Linked DNA regions of Sinorhizobium meliloti. The protein of the gene in region 2 interacts with the protein of the main gene of each other region in a pairwise test. Links are inferred from orthologs where the notes say so. Each region holds a gene or a part of one and is shown on either strand. Other genes may lie near its edges.

Region 1 (7,423 bases), on a different replicon or contig from region 2:
GATCGGGAACGTGCGCGGGCTGCCCCGCATTCCGTCCTCAACTTGAAGCGATCACGTAGAAATGGCGAACCGATGAAATTCCTCGACGAAACGAAAGTCTATATCCGGTCAGGGGATGGCGGCGCGGGCGCCGTTTCCTTCCGCCGCGAGAAGTTCATCGAGTTCGGCGGCCCCGACGGCGGCGACGGCGGCCGCGGCGGCGATGTCTGGGTGGAAGCCGTCAACGGCCTCAATACGCTCATCGACTTCCGCTATCAGCAGCATTTCAAGGCCAAGACCGGCACGCACGGCATGGGCCGCAACCGCACCGGCGCAAAGGGCGGCGACGTGACGCTGAAGGTGCCGGTCGGCACCCAGATCTTCGAGGAAGACAACGAGACGCTGATCGTCGACATGGTGGCGGAAGGGCAGCGCTACCGGCTCGCCGCCGGCGGCAATGGCGGCTTCGGCAACGCGCATTTCAAGTCCTCCACCAACCAGGCGCCGAGCTGGGCCAATCCGGGCCTCGAGGGCGAGGAGAAGACGATCTGGCTGCGGCTGAAGCTGATTGCCGATGCCGGTCTCGTCGGCCTGCCGAATGCCGGCAAGTCGACCTTTCTCGCCGCCTGCACCCGGGCTCGGCCGAAGATCGCCAATTATCCCTTCACGACGCTGCATCCCAATCTCGGCGTTGCGACCATCGATGAAAAGGAATTCATCATCGCCGACATTCCGGGGTTGATCGAAGGCGCGCATGAGGGCGTGGGCATCGGCGACCGCTTTCTCGGCCATGTCGAGCGCACCCGGGTGCTGCTGCATCTCGTCTCCGCGCAGGAAGAGGATGTCGCCAAGGCCTACAAGACCGTGAAGCACGAGCTCGAGGCCTATGGCGGCGGGCTCGAGGAGAAGCCCCAGATCGTGGCGCTGTCGCAGATCGACGTGCTGGACGAGGAGGAATTGAAGGCGAAGGCCAAGGCGCTCGGAAAAGCCTGCGGCACGCCGCCGCTCCTCATCTCCGCCGTGACCAACAAGGGTATGACGGAGGCGCTGAGAGCATTGCGCAGCGTCATCGCCGCGGCCAAGGCGGGCGAAGAGGAAGCTTAAGCATGACCAAGGCCCGCAAAGCGCTCGAGAATTACCGCCGGGTCGTCATCAAGATCGGCTCGGCACTCCTCGTCGACCGCAGGACCGGGCTGAAGAAGAGCTGGCTCGACGCGCTCTGCGCCGACATTGCGGCCCTCAGGGCCAAGGGCGTGGAAGTGCTCGTCGTCTCCTCGGGAGCGATTGCGCTTGGACGCACGGTGCTCGACCTGCCGGCGGGTGCGCTGAAGCTCGAAGAGAGCCAGGCGGCCGCCGCCGTCGGCCAGATCGTGCTGGCGCGTGCCTGGTCGGAGAGCCTCTCGACCCATGCGATCGTCGCCGGCCAGATCCTCCTGACGCTGGGCGACACCGAGGAGCGCCGGCGCTACCTCAATGCCCGCGCGACGATCGGTCAGCTTCTGAAGCTCGGCTCGGTGCCGATCATCAACGAGAACGACACGGTCGCGACCACAGAAATCCGCTATGGCGACAACGACCGGCTGGCAGCGAGGGTCGCGACCATGGTCGGCGCCGATCTCCTGGTCCTGCTCTCGGATATCGACGGGCTCTATACCGCGCCGCCGCATCTCGATCCGAACGCCCGTTTCCTCGAAACGGTCGCCGAAATCACGCCCGAAATCGAGGCGATGGCGGGCGGCGCTGCCTCCGAGCTTTCGCGCGGCGGCATGCGCACCAAGATCGACGCCGGCAAGATCGCAACCACTGCCGGCTGCGCGATGATCATCGCCTCCGGCAAGCCGGATCATCCGCTGGCCGCGATCGAGGCGGGCGCGCGCTCGTCCTGGTTCGCGCCATCAGGCTCTCCGGTGACCGCCCGCAAGACCTGGATCGCCGGACAGCTCCTGCCGGCCGGTTCGCTCTCGATCGATGCCGGAGCGGAAACGGCGCTGCGTTCCGGCAAGAGCCTGCTGCCGGCCGGCGTCCGGCAGGTGACGGGAAGCTTCAGCCGCGGCGATACGATTGCGATAATCGGCGCTTCCGGCCGCGAGATCGCCCGCGGTCTTGCCGGCTACGATGCCGACGAGGCGCGCCAGATCGCCGGCAAGAAGTCGGCCGAGATCGCCGCCATCCTCGGCTATGCCGGCCGCACCGCCATGGTGCATCGCGACGATCTGGTCATGACGGCTCCATCGGGCGCGCGCCTTGTAGAGGAAAGCGACGAGGGAAAGGGCAAGCTCCATGCTTGAGACGGTGGAAAAGGACAAGGACGTCAACGCGATGATGCTGGAGATCGGACGCCGCGCCAAAGCGGCCGCCCGGCCGCTCGCGACCGCAAGCGCCGAGCGCAAGCATGCGGCACTCGTCGCCATGGCAGGCGTCATCGTCACAAGGACCGCGGAAATCCTCGCCGCCAATGCGCTCGACCTCGAAAACGCGCGCGAAAGCGGCGTCGCCAGCGCCTTCATCGACCGGCTGACGCTGACGGAAAGCCGCATCCGCGACATGGCGGACGGCATCCGCGCGATCGCCGAACTCATTGACCCCGTCGGCGAGGTGATCTCCGAATGGGACCGCCCGAACGGGCTTCACATCGAACGGGTGCGCACGCCCCTCGGCGTGATCGGCGTCATCTATGAAAGCCGTCCGAACGTCACGGCGGATGCCGGCGCGCTCTGCCTCAAGGCAGGCAATGCGGTGATCCTGCGGGGCGGATCCGACAGCTTTCACTCGTCGCGGGCGATCCATGCCTGCCTGACCGAGGGATTGAAGGTCGCGGGCCTGCCGGAAGATGCGATCCAGATGGTGCCGGTCGCCGACCGCGCTGCCGTCGGCGCCATGCTCACCGGCTTGAACGGCGCGATCGACGTGATCGTGCCGCGCGGCGGAAAGAGCCTGGTCGCGCGCGTCCAGAACGAGGCGCGGGTGCCGGTCTTCGCCCATCTCGAAGGTCTCTGCCACATCTATGTCGATGCGTCGGCCGATCGCGACATGGCGAAGAAGATCGTCGTCAATGCGAAGATGCGCCGGACCGGCATCTGCGGCGCCGCCGAGACGCTGCTGATAGACCGCAACGCCGCCGAGAAATTCGCAAAGCCCCTCCTCGAGGCGCTCGTCGATGCCGGCTGCGAGGTGCGCGCCTCCGATGACCTCGCAAGTGTAATGCCCGGCCTGAAAGCTGCGACCGACGAGGATTGGGCGACCGAATATCTCGACGCGATCATTTCGGCGAGATTGGTCGACGGCATTTCCGGCGCGATCGAGCACATCAACACCTGGTCGTCCGCCCATACCGAAGCCGTGATCGCCGAGGACCCTGCGGTGGTCGAGCGATTCTTCTCAGAGATCGACTCGGCGATCCTCCTGCACAATGCCTCGACGCAATTCGCCGACGGCGGCGAGTTCGGCATGGGCGGCGAGATCGGCATCGCCACCGGCAAGATGCACGCCCGCGGGCCCGTCGGCGTCGAGCAGCTCACCTCGTTCAAGTATCGTGTGCGCGGCACCGGACAGGTGCGGCCCTGACGACACCGAGCGAAGTGAATGCGCGCTACCTCAGCATGCCGCATGTCGAGTCCGGCATGGCCGTCGGCCTGTTCGGCGGGTCCTTCAATCCGCCGCATGACGGGCATGCGCTCGTCGCCGAGACCGCATTGCGCCGGCTCGGGCTCGACCAGCTCTGGTGGATGGTGACGCCCGGCAATCCGCTCAAGGACCGCAACCATCTCGCGCCGCTTGGCGAACGTATCGCCATGAGCGAGAAGATCGCCCGCAACCCGCGCATCAAGGTGACCGCTTTCGAGCAGGCGCTCGGTCAGAGCTACACGGCCCGCACGCTGGAAGTGATCCGCGCCCGCAACCGCGATGTCCGTTTCGTCTGGGTCATGGGCGCCGACAATCTCAAGAACTTTCACCGCTGGCAGGACTGGCGCAAGATCGTCGCCACTTTCCCGATCGCCGTCGTCGACCGGCCGGGATCGACCCTTGCCTATCTGTCCTCGCCGATGGCGAGGGCTTTCAGCAGCGCCCGCGTCGACGAGGATGATGCGGGAACCCTCGCTTTCCGCCGCGCGCCCGCCTGGACCTTCATTCACGGCCCCCGTTCGGGCTTGAGCTCGACGGCGCTTCGTTCGGCCAAATCCGGGTGAATTCCCGTAATTCGGATCTCGTGTCTTGAAACCGTATAGGTTTGATGCCTACATTTAGGTACGGTTCGAAGAAATATTTCGAATCGAACGTGCCTGTTCTGTTCATTTGGAAAGGAAAAACCCTGACAACAGCACACGCCAAGGGATTTGCGGCATCCGCATTCCCGCGCAGCACGGAATCGAGCGACGAAGCCGCTGTCCGTGCGCTTCAACTGGTCCTCGAAAGCCTAGAGGACTCGAAGGCAGAAAATATCGTTACCATCGACATTGCCGGAAAATCGGCGCTGGGAGACTTCATGGTCGTCGTCTCCGGGCGATCGAACAGGCATGTGATGGCCATTGCCGACCACTTGATCACGGACCTGAAGGACGACGGCCTCGGCAGGGCTCGCGTCGAAGGTCTTGAGGGTGGCGATTGGGTACTGATCGACACCGGCGATGTGATCGTTCACATCTTCCGGCCGGAGATCCGGGCGTTCTACAACATCGAAAAGATGTGGGCGGCTCCCGAGATCGAAGACGGTACCCTGCACTGAGACACGTCGCCCGATCCTGACCATCGACTCAGGACGGAGCGGCGGCCGGTGCCGAAGGTGACACGCGGTTGCCATCGCCGATAAGGCGGATGGCGGCAAGAATTTTGCCGGTCGATAATTTCCGATCGGCACCGGCGGGGACGGATCGGGTCATGCGTATCGGACTTTTCGCAGTCGGCCGCCTCAAGGCGGGGCCGGAAAAGGATCTCGCGGGCCGCTATCTCGACCGGTTCGCCAAGGCCGGCCCGGCCGTCGGCCTCGAATTGGCCCGCGTCGTGGAGACCGCCGAAAGCCGCGCCGCCAATGCGGAGACGCGCAAACGCGAGGAAGCCGGCCAGCTTGAAAAAGCGCTCGCCGACGGCAGCCTGCTCGTGCTGCTCGATGAGCGCGGCAAGGCGCTCGACTCGGAAGCCTTCGCGCGCCTGCTCGGTACCTTAAGAGACAGCGGCAAGCGCGATCTGATGATAGCGATCGGCGGTGCCGACGGACTCGATCCCGCACTCCACGCCCGCGCCGACGCCGTGCTCAACCTCGGCAAGATGACCTGGCCGCACCAGCTCGTGCGCATCCTCATCGCCGAACAGCTTTATCGCGCCGTGACGATCCTTTCGGGACATCCTTATCATCGGGCGTAGACCACGGGTCGAAGACGGCCCCTCCCCGCCAATAACGAGAATATGTATTGGTGTGCCCGGCCAAATCGGATTAGGGTCTCCTAACTTTTGGACTTACGAGACTGGATGAAACCTCCAACGAACAGAGCCGGTTTGCTATCCGGCGCGCGGCGGATCCGCCGCGGCGCTGCGGTTGCGGCGCTCTTCCTGTCGGTGATCGGGCCGACTGCGGCTCAGGCGCCCGCCGATGCGGGGGCCGCCAAGGCGGCGCCGCCGGATCCGGCTGCCGATCTGGCGGTCCGGCGCGACAGTACCGCGAGCGAGCTCGAGGCGCTGTCGAAGACGATCACGCTCTCGCGGGATCGCTCCGAGGCACTCGAAAAGACGATTGCCGAGATCGACAAGAGCAACGAGACCCTGCGTGACGCCCTCGTGGATTCGGCAGCCAAGCGGCAGGAGTTCGAACGCCGGATTTCAGACGGCGAAAGAACGCTCGGCGATCTGCGCGTCAAGGAGGATGTGGTGCGGCGCTCGCTGCGCGCCCGCCGCGGCCTTTTGGCCGAAGTGCTCGCCGCCCTCCAGCGCATGGGCCGCAATCCGCCGCCGGCAATCCTCGTGACCCCGGAGGATGCGCTCGGCTCCGTCCGCAGCGCCATTCTGCTCGGCGCCGTCGTTCCCGAAATACGCGAGCAGACCGACAGCCTCGTCGCCGACCTGAAGGCGCTTGCGGATATCCGCAGCGGCATCGCCAGGGAACGCGAGGAACTGACCGCGGCAATGACCGCCCGGCTCGAGGAAGAGCGGCGCATGTCGATGCTCGTTGCCGAAAAGGAGAAGCTGAGGCAACGCAATGCGGCCGATTTGGCGGCCGAACAGCGCAAGGCCGAGGAACTCGCCCTGCAGGCGGAGAACCTCGGGGGCCTGATCTCATCGCTCGAAAACGAGATCTCCTCCGTGCGCGAAGCGGCCGCCGCCGCCCGCGCCGAGGAGGAGGAACGCCGCCGCATGAGCGAGGCCGAACGCGAGGCTGCGCGGGAGCTCGCCAGGAGTGCGGTGCCCGACAAAAACCGCATTGCGCCGGCATATGTCTTTTCCGAGCTGCGGGAGCGGCTGGCTTATCCCGTTGCGGGTTCGCTTGTGCGCCGTTTTGGCGACGCGGACGGAACAGGGCATTCGCTGCAGGGGATCATGCTCGAGACCAATGCAGGCGCGCTGGTGACCACGCCGGCGGACGGGTGGATCGTCTATGCCGGGAGTTTCCGCAGCTACGGGCAGATGATCATTCTCAATGCCGGCGACGGGTATCATATCGTGCTCGCCGGCATGGAGAACGTCAGCGTCCGGCCGGGGCAATTCGTCGTGGCCGGAGAGCCGGTGGCGGCGATGGGTGCAAAAAGAGTGGCGAGTGCGGCGGCCTTGGCGCTGGAAACCGACAGGCCAACGCTTTACATTGAATTCAGAAAAGACGGGAAGCCGGTTGATTCCCGACCGTGGTGGACCGCAGCAGAGGTTGGAAGGGCGCGAAATGATACGTAGAGCTTCACTTGTCCTGGTCGGGGCGCTGATGGGCGCGACGGCGATGGGCGTCGTCTACTCGGCAACCATGCCGGCCGTGGCAGCAAATTCGTCGACATACCGCGAACTGGCGATCTTCGGCGACGTCTTCGAGCGCGTGCGCGCGCAATACGTGACGCCGCCGCAGGACGACAAGCTGATCGAGAACGCGATCAACGGCATGCTCACGTCTCTCGACCCGCATTCGAGCTACATGAATTCGACCGACGCCGAAGATATGCGCACCCAGACGCGCGGCGAGTTCGGCGGCCTCGGCATCGAGGTCACCATGGAGGAAGATCTCGTCAAGGTGACCAGTCCGATCGACGACACGCCCGCCGCGCGCGCCGGTGTGCTCGCAGGCGATTTCATCTCGAAGATCGACGGTCAGGACGTCCGCGGCCTCAAGCTCGAGGAAGCGGTCGACAAGATGCGCGGTGCCGTCGGCACGCCGATCAAGCTGACGATCCTGCGCAAGGGAGCCGAAAAGCCGATCGAGCTGACGATCGTACGCGACGTGATCGCAGTACGCGCGGTGAAGGTCCGTGTCGAA
Region 2 (7,422 bases):
CTTCGGGAGCACGCAGTACGGCTACCAATTGACCTCGTCCGGCATGCAGCACGACATCGGTTTTGCCATTCATGACACCGGCGGGGTCGACACGATCGACTTCTCCGGCTCGACCGCGGGTACGATCCTCGACTTGCGCGCCGGACAGTTCTCAAGTGTCAACGGTCACAGCAATAATGTGTCGATCTTCGCCGGCCACAATGCGGATGCGGCGGACTATTACATCGAGACGGGGATCGGCAGCAGGTTTGACGACATCCTGATCGGCAATGACGGCGCCAACACCCTGGACGGCCGGAGCGGCGGCGACCGCATGGCTGGCAACGGCGGCGACGATACTTATTTCGTCGATTCGCTGGAGGACATCGTTCGTGAGGAGGCCAATGGCGGCAACGACACGGTCATCCTCCTGTCCAGGAACCTGAAAATCAGGAAAATCGCCAACGTCGAAAACATCATCTACGCCGACGAGTCGACAACCCAGCCGGGCGGCGGCGGCGCGTCTCCGCCCATCGCCGGGGACAACACGATGACCAGCATCATCTTCGGCGGCAACGGAAATGATACGCTCGACGGCGGCGCCGGCGACGACACGATTTTCGGCAAGGGAGGAGACGACCTGATCATCGGCGGCCGCGACTCGCTCGCCAGCCGCGATATCAACAACACGATCGATGTCGAAGATCTTGAAGACCAGACCGAAAGCGACGATGGCAACGATACGCTCTACGGCGGCGGCGGCAATGACACCATTCTTGGCGGCCAGGGCAACGATATTCTCGACGGGGGCGCCGGCGACGATGTGCTGAGCGGCCAGGACGGCGTGGACATATTCAGGGGCGGGGCAGGCGTCGATACTGTCGATTTCAGCAAGGAGAGCCCTTTCCAACTGCTCGTCAACCTTGCCACGAATGTCGCCAGCGGCGGCACCGCCTCAGGCGACACTTTCCACAGCATCGAAAACCTGATCGGTTCCGATGACCGCATTGACCGCTTCATCGGCACATCCGCCGCAAATCATTTCTGGGGCCAAGGCGGCGGGGATTATTTCAATGGCGGCGGCGGCAATGACATTCTGGATGGCGGCAACGATGGCGATATCCTGTATGGCGAAGCCGGCAACGACACGGTCATCGGTGGCGCCGGTCAGGACTATCTGGATGGTGGTTCCGGTATCGACACGGTCGTCTATGCGGGCAGCCCGGACGGCGTGACGATCGATCTTGCCAACGGCACGGCCAGCGGCGGCGACGGTGATGGTCCGGTGCAAATCGTCGGCCGAGGCGCAGTCATCCGGCACGATATTCTCGTCGGCTTCGAAAATGCCGCCGGTTCATCGTTCGATGACCATCTCATCGGCAATGCCCTGGCCAATGAGCTCTCCGGCGGTGCTGGCGACGATACGCTGACCGGCGGCGGCGGCGCCGACAGATTGAACGGCGGCGCCGGCAGCGACACGGCGGACTACGCTGACGCGACGAGCGGCGTGAGGCTCAGTCTCGCTGGAGGCAGGTCCGGCGGAGATACATATGTCTCCATCGAGAATCTTGCGGGGTCGGGATTCGGCGACCGGCTGACCGGCAACGGCGCAGCCAATGTGTTGACCGGCCAAGGCGGAAACGACACGATCGACGGCGGCCGCGGTGACGACACCCTGCTCGGCGATTTTGCCTATCAGGGGGACGCGCCGCCGCGTCCGGGCATGGGAAGCGGCTACGCCACGCTTGGACCGGACGCGGCGAACAACTCCATCGCAGCCGCGTTCGACATTTCCAACAACTTTTCCCTGACCAGCGACCCCGATATCTTCGATTCGACAACGATCCTTCATACGACCGTCAACGCCACCGGAAACGGCCGGGGCGGGTACTACAAGATCGATCTGGCGGCCGGTACGGTCATTACGATCGACATTGACGGAATTGCCGATCCGAATGTCCATGACAGCTGGGTCAGGCTGCTCGACAGCGCCGGCAACATCGTCGCTCAGAACGATGACGGCGGCGGCGACCCCGGCTCTACAAGCAACCGGGATTCCAGCCTGGTATTCGTAGCTCAGGAGACCGGCACCTATTACATACTGGAAGGCAGCTGGTCACCGACGGCGCCGGGCGATGGCTGGGCGGAAGCCGTGCCGGCAGGCTCGACATATGAGTTGAACGTATCGGTCGAGTTCCCCCCTCAGCCGGCCCAGCCGGGTGTTGCGGGATCCGACACGCTCATTGGCGGCGGAGGCAGCGATCTGCTGGACGGCGGTCTGGCGGCCGACACGCTCACCGGCGGCGCGGGAGAGGATACATTCCGCTTCTCGACGGCGCTTGGAAACGGCAATGTCGACTGGATCAAGGACTTCAATGTCATCGACGACACGATCCTGCTGGACAACCTCATCTTCGAGAGCGTGGGTGGCGAAGGCGCTCTCGCCCTGGGTGCATTTTACGGGAGTGCGGGGGGCGTCGCCCATGACGCCGACGACCGCATCATCTACGATGCCGATAGCGGCGTCTTGTCCTATGACGCCGATGGCGCCGGAGAAATCGCGGCGATTCAATATGCGCAGCTGAGCACAAATCTGAAGCTTTCGGCGGCCGACTTCATTATTATCTAACCTGATAGTGGATGGGGCGCTTTCAGGCGCCCCATCCACTGCGTCGTGCATCCTTTCGAATTACAAGCCGAGCGGTAGTGCCGCTACCGTAGGGGTTTCGCGGGGCGTCCATGGGAGAGTGTGTGATGAAGCGCCCGACCAACCGCCGCACAGTATTGATGACCGCCGGAGCTGCGGCCGTCGCCGCGGTCGCCGGGCCAGTCGCTGCGCAATCGCCGGATATTCGTGGCGCAGTCACATTCGAGGGCGGCGCGGTCCCGGAAGGTCATCTAGAAATTTACCTCGAGGATCCTGCCATTCAGGACGAAGCGCGACGTCGCGCCACGGAAACGCGCATCAAAAGCGACGGCACGTCAACGTCGATAGCATTTTCCTTGTCCCCGCCCGCCAGCGTGAATGCTTCGCCAACGCTGCGGATCGTTGCGCGCCTGGAGCGTGCGGATGGCTGGCTGGTCGCGCGCGGCAGCACACGGTTCGAGGCGGGTTCGCCTGTCTACGTCACGCTCAATCCAGTTATGTATTGAAGAGCCAAGACTACAGCGCCGCGCGTCTTATCAGACGCGCAAAGGTCGCTGTAGCACTTTGGCACACGTGATCAGTCGAGCGGGATCATCACCCGTCAGGGACAGTTCCGACCCGCTGGAATCCATCGAGCGCACGCCGCAAGCGAGTGGTGGCGACCCGACCGAGCATGATTGGCGTAAGGGACCGGCCGAGCGACAGGAGCGAGCGCCCCTTGTCTTGCGATCTCACGCGCACCACCCGATCCAGATTTATAATCAGAGAGCGGCTGACGCGGAAGAATGGCGGCGTCGGAAGCTCTGCGTCGAACTGGCCGAGCAACCGGCATACCAGATGGTCCCGTGCATCCGCCATCACGATGCGCGTAAAGTCCGCTTCGGCGGCCAGCATGGCGATCCCGTCGGTCGGCAGGACGAGTGTTTGGCCCGCCATCCTGATGTGCAAGCGTCGCCTGCCCGGCATGACCACCGGCAGCACGGTTGCCGTGTCATCGAGGACCTTGCCGCCGAGTTCGAGTGCGTGCCGATAACGCCGCAACCGCTCGAGGGTCAGCGCCAGGCGCTGCCGCTCGACCGGCTTCAGCAGGAAGTCGAGCGCTGCGACATCGAAGGCTTGAGGCGCGTAGGTGCCATGTCCGGTCACGAAGACGATCGCGGGCACCTGATCGAGCCGCTTGATGAGGCCGAAGCCGTCATCGTCGCCAAGGTCGATGTCGAGGAAGATCGCATCTGGCCGCAAGGCGTGCGTCAGTTGATGCGCCTGATCCAGTGAGCCGGCTTCGCCGACGACTTCGACATCCGGGTGCGCTTGCATGAGTCGCTTCAGCCCGCGCCGGGCCGGCGGCTCGTCGTCGACAACCATCACGCGTAGCATGCAGCCCCCCTCAGCATCAGTCGCGCGATCACCTTGTCGCCGGCCTGGATCAGTGTGAGTGCGTGGCCGAGTGGATAGTGCAGTTCCAGCCGGCGGCGAATGTTGGCGAGACCGATCGGCGGACGGTCACGCTCGCCCGCCTCCAGCCGGCCGGGATTGCTGATCTCGATGAAGAGGTCGGCATCCCGACACTCTACGGTGATGCCGACCGCGAAGCGGCTGGCCGGCGAGCGCAGTCCGTGCTTCACGGCGTTCTCGACCAGCGGCTGTAGAATGAGGTGCGGCACGGCGACCGGCCGGGCGGCGGGGTCCACCTCGACCACGCAATCGAGGCGACCTTCGAACCGCAACTCCTGGATACGGATGTAGGCCATCATCGCTTCGATCTCGTCCGAGAGCGGACAGATGCGACGCGTTTGGTTCTCGAGCAAGTAGCGCAGATACGCCGTGATCCGATGGATCATCTCAAGCGCGGTGTCCGGCTCCTCCGGAATCTCCATCGCGACAGTGTTCAGCACGTTGAACAGGAAGTGTGAATCGAGTTGCAGGCGCAGCTGGTGAAGCTCGGCCCGCAGCGCCTCCTCACGAGCCCGGTGGCGCCGCATCCGTTGCTTTCGGGCGTCGGCATCCGCCTTGATCCAGAGATAGGCAAGAGACCATCCCAGAAAGATAAGGGTATAGTAGATGGCCGGGATTACCGAGCCATTGGCGCCATAGTCCGGATCGATGTTCGGCTGCAGGACGTCCTTCATTGCGTTGGCGATCAGCATCTGCAGCACGCCACCGGCAATCGAGAGCGCCAGGGCGACTGCAACGACCGTCAGCGTGACGCCGCCGATCCGGTGACGGAATATTCGGTAAGCAAGCGTAGTGAGCGCGAACCCAAGCGGCTCGAGAACGGCGGTCAATGCAAACGCGAACGCCACGTCCTCGAATGCGAGAATACGGCTGACGACGGCGAACAGCGCGCCGAAGAGCCAGCCGGCCGTCTGCGCCCGCCAGAACGAACCGAGCGCACCCACCAGAACGGTACCCGACCCGTTGAATTTTCGCTTCGTCCGGCTCCGCCTGTAGCTTGGATCCGCGATGTGACTTCCACTCAGATCGGGAAGCAGATCGGGCTCGGCAATAACAACCATCGAGCTGTAATTCCCTAATTGCCGTCATCCCGGGGCAGGATTGGTTTCTTCACCGAGTAGATCGACCGGTTCATCGAATAGGGCGTGTCTATGCGCGGAGGGCGCATCATTAATACCTATAAGGAGTCGCATATTCAGCGCGTCGCACACTCGCACGTTGAGCATGGTGGTGCAAGGTTTGCCGCCGTGTGTCGATGTATGAGCGCCATTTTTCGGGGGGATACATCGGATGAAGCACGCCACCAGAACCAGGAAAGCCCGGCCGAGGTCTTCGCTGGCAGCATTCGGACCCGGCGTCCAAGCTGCGTTTCCGTCCGAGCGGAACACGTCGCATTTTTTGATCGTGCTGGCCGTAGGGCTCGGCGGGGCGGCCCTGGCCGGCGAGGCGTATGCGGGTTGCAATGGAAATGCAACCCAGACGATCGGCCAGGTCGACTATGGATACACATGGTCGGCCTGTTGGGGCGACAGTGGTGTCGATGACAAGGATGAGAAGAACGGTGATCCCGGAGCGAGCATAACGATCAACACCCAGGCGTCGTACACGGCCGGCGCCAGTCTCCCTTACACCATGCCCTGGGATTCCGTCGGCGGTGTTATCATGACATACACAATGGGTGGCGCTGGCGTCGACGAGGGAACCGCCGGCGCCGGGGGCGCCGTGACGATCACCAATTACGGCCCCATAACCCTGACCACCTCGACGGATCCAGGCTCGATCGGCAGCTTGATTTCGGCAACGAGCTTCGGCGGCTCGGGGGACGGGGATAACGACAACTACAAGTCCAACGGTGGAGCTGGCGGGTCGGGAGGCTCGCTGACGATCACCAACTACGGCGCGCTGAGCGTAGAGTCGCTCAGCCCGAACACGGCCAGGGGCATGGCCGGCATCCATGCCGTGAGCAAGGGTGGCACCGGCGGTAATCAGAACAGCGGCGCGGCGGGCGACCAGTTCGGGGGGGTCGGCGGCAGCGGCGGAAGCATCAGCATCACCAACACCGGGCAGGTGAATCTCGGCAGCGCGACCAACCCGCTGAACGGGCTGGACTATGTCTGGGGTCTCGCCGCCGAGTCCATCGGCCAGGCGGGGGGGCACGACAATGGCGCGGGTGGCGCGGGTGGCGCCATCCAAATTCACAACGGTTCATCCGGCGGAAATGCCTCGATCGGTGCGATCAACATCTACTCGAACAGCGCCGACAGCGCGCGCGGCATCTATGCATTCAGCCAAGGCTCTTATGGCACGGCCTCTCAGGATTCATCCGACGATGGCGGCGCCGGCGCGGACGGCGGCCAGTTCAGCATCGACACCTATTCCGATATAGCCGTGGTCACCACCGGCTCCGACCCCAACGAACTGTCCGGCGGCATCGTTGCCATCAGTCAGGGTGGTGATGGCGGCGCCGGCACCGCGTCAACGACCGGAGGCCGTGGTGGGAACGGCTCTGCCTTCGGCTCTACCCTGAGCGTCCAATCAGGTGTCACGGTTTCGACAAAGGGCGATTATGTCGCCGGCGTCGTCGGGTTGGCCCAGGGCGGGCGCGGCGGCGACGGCGCCAGCGGCGAGAAGGACAGCTCCGGCGGTAGAGGCGGCGACGTCGGCGCGATTCAGATCAACGTCTATGGCGGTTCTATCGAGACAGATGGCATCCAGGCCTACGGCCTGCTGGGCGGAAGCATCGGGGGCCAGGGCGGCAATGGTGGCGACGACACGGCCGTTGTCGGAACGAGCGGCGGCGGCGGCTTCGGTGGCAATGCCGGCGGCGTCGGCGCGTATGTCACCACCGGCTCCAAGATCACGACAACAGGGGATTTTTCCGCTGCGGTCACTCTGCACTCGATCGGCGGCGGCGGCGGGACGGGGGGCGACTTCACGGACGTGCTCGGCGGTGGCGCGGGCAATGGCGGCAATGGCGGCAACGGCAACACCGCTACCATCAACAATGCTGGCGGGACGATCAGCACCTCGGGCGGGCATTCCTACGGTATCCTGGTGCAGTCGATCGGCGGCAGCGGCGGCACAGGCGGAATCGCCGAAGGATTGACGCTCGAACTGGGCGGCGATGGAGGCGAGGGCGGTTCTGCCGGGGCGGCCAGTGTCCAGAATACAGGCGCAATCACCACCGACGGTTATTCGGCGCATGGCATCCTGGCGCAGTCGATCAGCGGCGGCGGCGGCGCTGCCGGCACCGCTGGCGGCATTCTGTCGATCGGCGGCACCGGCGGCAACGCCAACTACGCGGGGAATGCCGAGGTCCAGAGTTCAGGCGCCATCAGCAC

The links.
Region 1: the proteins of JOH52_RS19835 (region 2) and JOH52_RS07355 interact in binary tests that used the Escherichia coli proteins (3 or more experiments, as listed by UniProt). The link is inferred for Sinorhizobium meliloti from one-to-one orthologs.

Annotation. Positions count from the first base shown.
Region 1 is NZ_JAGIOS010000001.1:1,560,576-1,567,998, reverse strand. Bases 1,402-4,401 are described here. They hold JOH52_RS07355 (glutamate-5-semialdehyde dehydrogenase), read left to right. Parts: upstream 1,402-2,259; coding sequence 2,260-3,543; downstream 3,544-4,401. Other genes in these bases: rsfS (ribosome silencing factor), read left to right, coding at 4,211-4,401; JOH52_RS07350 (nicotinate-nucleotide adenylyltransferase), read left to right, coding at 3,600-4,166; proB (glutamate 5-kinase), read left to right, coding at 1,402-2,267. Also shown: GTPase ObgE, read left to right, coding at 73-1,083; more of proB, read left to right, coding at 1,086-1,401; more of rsfS, read left to right, coding at 4,402-4,702; 23S rRNA (pseudouridine(1915)-N(3))-methyltransferase RlmH, read left to right, coding at 4,855-5,337; JOH52_RS07335 (murein hydrolase activator EnvC family protein), read left to right, coding at 5,443-6,852; JOH52_RS07330 (S41 family peptidase), read left to right, coding at 6,842-7,423. UniProt on the Escherichia coli protein: Catalyzes the NADPH-dependent reduction of L-glutamate 5-phosphate into L-glutamate 5-semialdehyde and phosphate. The product spontaneously undergoes cyclization to form 1-pyrroline-5-carboxylate.
Region 2 is NZ_JAGIOS010000002.1:192,708-200,129, forward strand. The notes cover bases 2,113-5,111. They hold JOH52_RS19835 (LytR/AlgR family response regulator transcription factor), read right to left. Parts: upstream 4,004-5,111; coding sequence 3,221-4,003; downstream 2,113-3,220. Other genes in these bases: JOH52_RS19825 (M10 family metallopeptidase C-terminal domain-containing protein), read left to right, coding at 2,113-2,608; JOH52_RS19830 (hypothetical protein), read left to right, coding at 2,734-3,132; JOH52_RS19840 (sensor histidine kinase), read right to left, coding at 3,991-5,111. Outside these bases: more of JOH52_RS19825, read left to right, coding at 1-2,112; more of JOH52_RS19840, read right to left, coding at 5,112-5,142; JOH52_RS19845 (autotransporter outer membrane beta-barrel domain-containing protein), read left to right, coding at 5,372-7,422. UniProt on the Escherichia coli protein: Member of the two-component regulatory system BtsS/BtsR, which is part of a nutrient-sensing regulatory network composed of BtsS/BtsR, the low-affinity pyruvate signaling system YpdA/YpdB and their respective target proteins, BtsT and YhjX.